2 regions of the Thiomonas islandica genome follow, and region 2 is predicted to be linked to the other one. Evidence: riboswitches for the same ligand, from Rfam matches in the RefSeq annotation. Region 2 holds a riboswitch; the other holds the start of a gene.
What was found. A riboswitch is a leader RNA that binds a small molecule or an ion and turns the genes downstream of it on or off. The one in region 2 is predicted to bind S-adenosylhomocysteine.
Positions count from the first base shown of each region.

Region 1: another riboswitch for S-adenosylhomocysteine. It lies ahead of ahcY (adenosylhomocysteinase); the one in region 2 lies ahead of metH (methionine synthase).

Region 1 covers NZ_AP042391.1:83,805-86,263, forward strand. Annotated here, with positions in the region: gene ahcY (adenosylhomocysteinase) at 1-1,087, opposite strand, end outside; S-adenosyl-L-homocysteine riboswitch at 1,147-1,273, opposite strand; gene ACZ47F_RS00410 (molybdopterin-dependent oxidoreductase) at 1,636-2,459, shown strand, end outside.
Region 2 covers NZ_AP042391.1:1,069,097-1,071,555, reverse strand. Annotated here, with positions in the region: gene ACZ47F_RS05105 (hypothetical protein) at 13-177, shown strand; gene ACZ47F_RS05100 (Crp/Fnr family transcriptional regulator) at 183-797, opposite strand; S-adenosyl-L-homocysteine riboswitch at 867-945, shown strand; gene metH (methionine synthase) at 1,001-2,459, shown strand, end outside.

The DNA of each region.
Region 1 (2,459 bases), 990 kb from region 2:
GCTTGATCTCTTCCCACTGGTATTTCTCGATGCCCGCGACATCGATCTCGTTGTCGAAGTGGCCAATGTTGCAGACGATGGCCTGATTCTTCATGCGGGCCATGTGGTCGTGGGTGATGACGTGATAGTTACCGGTGGCGGTGACGAAAATGTCGGCCTTGTCGCAGGCGTAATCCATGGTTACCACGCGGTAGCCTTCCATCGCCGCCTGCAACGCGCAGATCGGGTCGATCTCGGTGACCCACACCTGCGCCGAGAGCGCACGCAGCGCCTGCGCCGACCCCTTGCCCACATCGCCATAGCCGCAGACCACGGCGATCTTGCCGGCGATCATCACATCAGTGGCACGCTTGATGCCGTCGACCAGGCTCTCGCGGCAGCCGTAGAGGTTGTCGAACTTGCTCTTGGTGACCGAGTCGTTGACGTTGATCGCGGGAAACTTGAGCTCGCCGCGCTGATGCATCTGGTAGAGGCGGTGCACGCCGGTGGTGGTTTCCTCGGTCACACCTTTGATCTGCGCAAGCCGCGTGGAATACCACTTGGGCGAGGTCGCAAGGCGCGCCTTGATCGCGGCAAACAGCACGCGTTCTTCCTCGCTGGTCGGGTGGCTGAGCACTGCGGCGTCGGTTTCGGCCCGCGCGCCCAGATGCAGCAGCATGGTGGCGTCGCCGCCGTCATCGAGGATCATGTTCGAGTAGCCCCCGTCGGGCCACTCGAAAATGCGATGCGTGTAATTCCAGTACTCCTCGAGCGACTCGCCCTTGACCGCGAACACCGGCGTGCCGTTGGCGGCAATCGCGGCGGCGGCATGATCCTGTGTGGAAAAGATGTTGCACGACGCCCAGCGCACCTGCGCGCCCAGCGCCTGCAGGGTTTCGATCAGCACCGCGGTCTGGATGGTCATGTGCAGGCTGCCGCTGATGCGCGCGCCACGCAGCGGCTGGCTGGCCGCGTATTCATTGCGGATGGCCATCAGCGCCGGCATTTCGCTCTCGGCAATGGCGATCTCGCGGCGGCCCCAGTCGGCCAGGCCGATGTCGGCAATCACATAATCGGGAGAAGTTTTCAAATCGACCACAGCGTTCATACACACTCCGAACAAAGTGGCCGGGAACGGATGCGCACCGCATCCCGCGCCCGGCACGGGTTGGGTGAGCGCCGTTGAAGGAAGGCCGCCTGCAAAGTGTTTCCATGGCGGCCTGCGATCAATGTCCCGAGCCTGGCGACGGCAGGTTTGCGACACCCGCCATGCGTTGCAACGCTCCTCGGAACCAAGCTGGCCGTGCAACGCCCCTGAACCGGTCCGTCTGCGCAAGCGGCTGGCAGGACCACATGGGCCTGACACCAACCCCGTTTTGCGTGCGGATGGACGCGAAGCATCTCAACGACGAGCCGACTGATTCTAGGGCCTGAACGTTATTCGTGCACCCGCGCTGCCCCCAGGCGGGGACGGCTGCAAGGCGGCGGACCCAGACGCGTGGTCAGATACCCGCGCCAGTAGGAAATCCCCAGTCCCGAGCCGAGCCAGTCTTGTTGATTATTACAAATCAAGACATCTGCAATTTTTTGCATCATGTCTTGATTGGCGTCTCAGCCGGAATTCACCAACAACAACCCATCCCGAGGACATTTTTCATGCAGATCGACAACGGTCGCCGAGACCTGCTCGGCCTGATCGGCGGCAGCGCTGCGCTGCTCGCCGCCCGCCCAGCCTGGGCGGTCGTCTCGCCACAAACCGAGACGCCGCTCGAGCCGTTCACCGGCCCGGGGCCGAATCCGCACTGGAACAGCGTCGGCCCATTCGTCACCTACCCGCAGAAGCTGCCGTTGATCCGGCTGACCGACCGGCCGATCCAGCTCGAGACACCGCGGCGCTATTTCCGCACCGCGATCACGCCAAACGAGGCGTTTTACGTCCGCTACCACCTGCCCGAGATCCCGAACGCGGTCGATCTGGCCAGTTGGCGGCTCACGCTCGAAGGGAATTTCGAGCGTCCGCTGCAGCTCAGCCTTGAGCAGTTGCGCCGCGAGTTCAAGCCGGTAACGATCGCCGCGGTCAACCAGTGCTCGGGCAATTCGCGCAGCCGCTTCCAGCCGCGGGTGCCCGGCGGGCAATGGGGTAATGGGGCGATGGGCAACGCGCAGTGGACCGGCGTGCGCCTGGTCGACGTGCTCAAGCGCGCCGGGGTCAAATCCGGCACGGTGCAAATCCAGTTCGAGGGGCTGGACCATGGCCCTGGGCCCGAAGGCAAGGGCTCGAACCGCTTCCTCAAATCGTGGGATGTCGACGAGCCGGTGCTCAAGCTTGCGGTCATCGCCTACCTGATGAACGGCGAGCCGCTGCCGATGCTCAACGGCTTTCCGGTGCGGCTGGTCATGCCTGGCAAGTTCGCCACCTACTGGACCAAGCACTTGAGTTTCATCCGCGCGCTGACCGAGCCTGACACCAATTTCTGGAT
Region 2 (2,459 bases):
GAGACGCATGCCGTGGCTGGATTCTTTGTCTCGCTGATCATCTACCCGTTTGCCGTGTACGGCCTGCGGCGGTTTTTCACCGAGCGCCTGGGAATGCAGAGCAATATCGGATTTCTGGTGTTCCTGCTCGCCAGCGTGGTGAGCTGGCTGGCCGCCGAGGCTGTGGGTCGGCTGTGACCGGATCAGCGTGAAGGCGGGTCGTCCGGGTCTGCCGAGCCGGCGATCTGGCTGGGCGATAACCCCGACTTCGGCCCGAGCATCTGCACGCGGATCGCCGGGTGCATCGCGCTGACCAGCCGGGACATGGAGCTGAGCTTGTTCGAGGTGTCGCGAAGGTGTTCGGCCAGGCGACTGGCGATGCCCAGCGCCAGCCGCGCCGCCGCTGCCGGGTGTTGCTCGACCAGCAGGTCGAGCGCAGCGCGGCTGAGTTCGGCCAGCGCCACGTCTGAATAGGCCACGCAGCTCGCGCTGCGCGGCGCGTCGAGCAGCACGCCCATCTCACCGAACATCTGCCCTGGCCGTGCGATCGACACCACGAGGCTGTCGCCCTGGCGCTGCGGCGTCTTCTCCACGGTGACCTCGCCGTCGAGCAACATCAGGATGGTGCTGTCGTGCGCGTCGTCGTCCTGCTGGATGAAGCACGTGCCGGCCTGCACCCAGCGCACCTGCATCAGGTTTGCGATGAGTACCGCATCGTCGGCACTCAGACGTTGACCGGGTTGGCGCAGCAGCAGTTGCGCGATGCGCGGCACCCAGGTGGCGCGGTCGGCGCGGCGCAGTGGAGGTGAAGGTGACATGGTCGGGAGGGCGCAATGCGCGCATGGTAGGGCAGCAGGCAGGCTTGCACGCTGCTTCTTACAATAGACGATTCCAAGGGGCGTTGCAGCACCGATTGCGGGGATCCGACGGTGCCAGGCTTGGGGGAATCAACGGCGCTCACCCAAATGCCCGCCTGCACCGCGGGCAAGCCCCTGCATCTGAACATCACGCCCGCATCCGCATGTCTGCCGCCGCCATTGCCCCTGCCCCGTTACAACTCTCCGGCCTGGAGCCGCTGTCCATCGGACCGGGCTCGCTGTTCGTCAATATCGGCGAGCGCACCAACGTCACTGGCTCGAAGGTGTTCGCGCGGATGATCCTCGCCGGCGAATTCGACAAGGCGCTGGCGGTAGCCCGCCAGCAGGTGGAAAACGGCGCGCAGATCATCGACGTCAACATGGACGAGGCGATGCTCGACAGCAAGGCGGCGATGGTGCGCTTTCTCAACCTGCTCGCCGCCGAGCCCGACATCGCCCGCGTGCCGGTGATGATCGACAGCTCCAAATGGGAGGTGATCGAGGCCGGGCTGCGCTGCGTGCAGGGCAAGGGCATTGTCAACTCGATCTCGATGAAGGAAGGCGAAGCCGAGTTTCTGCGGCAGGCCAAGCTGGTGCGGCGCTACGGCGCCGCCGCGGTGGTGATGGCGTTCGACGAACGCGGGCAGGCCGATTCGTTTGCGCGCAAGATCGAGATCTGCGAGCGCGCCTACCGCCTGCTGGTCGAACAAATCGGCTTTCCGCCGGAAGACATCATCTTCGACCCGAACATTTTCGCCATCGCCACCGGCATCGAGGAGCACGACAACTACGCGGTCGACTTCATCGAGGCCACGCGCTGGATCAAGCAGAACCTGCCAGGGGCGAAGGTCTCGGGCGGGGTCAGCAATGTGAGCTTTTCGTTCCGCGGCAACGAGCCGGTGCGCGAAGCGATCCACACCGTGTTCCTCTACCACGCGATCCGCGCCGGGATGGATATGGGCATCGTCAACGCCGGTCAGATCGGTGTCTACGACGATCTCGATCCCGACCTGCGCGAGCGCGTGGAGGACGTTGTGCTGAACCGCCGGCCGGACGCCACCGAGCGGTTGCTTGAAATCGCCGAGGCTGTCAAGGGCGCAGCCAAAGATGAGGGTGCGCGCTTGGCCTGGCGCGAGCTGCCGGTGCGCGAGCGGCTCAAGCACGCGCTGGTGCACGGCATCACCGATTTCATCGTCGAGGATACCGAGGCGATGTGGCAGCAGATCCGCGCCGAGGGCGGCCGGCCGCTGCATGTCATCGAAGGGCCGTTGATGGATGGCATGAACGTGGTCGGCGATCTGTTCGGCGCCGGCAAGATGTTCCTGCCGCAGGTGGTGAAAAGCGCGCGGGTGATGAAGCAGGCGGTGGCGCATCTGCTGCCGTACATCGAGGCCGAGAAGCTGGACATGCAGGCCGCCGGCTGCGATGTGCGGCCCAAGGGCAAGATCGTCATCGCCACGGTCAAAGGCGATGTGCACGACATCGGCAAGAACATCGTCACCGTAGTCTTGCAGTGCAACAACTTCGAAGTGATCAACATGGGCGTGATGGTGCCGGCCAAGGACATCCTCGCCAAGACACGCGAGGTAGGCGCGGACATCATCGGTCTGTCCGGGCTGATCA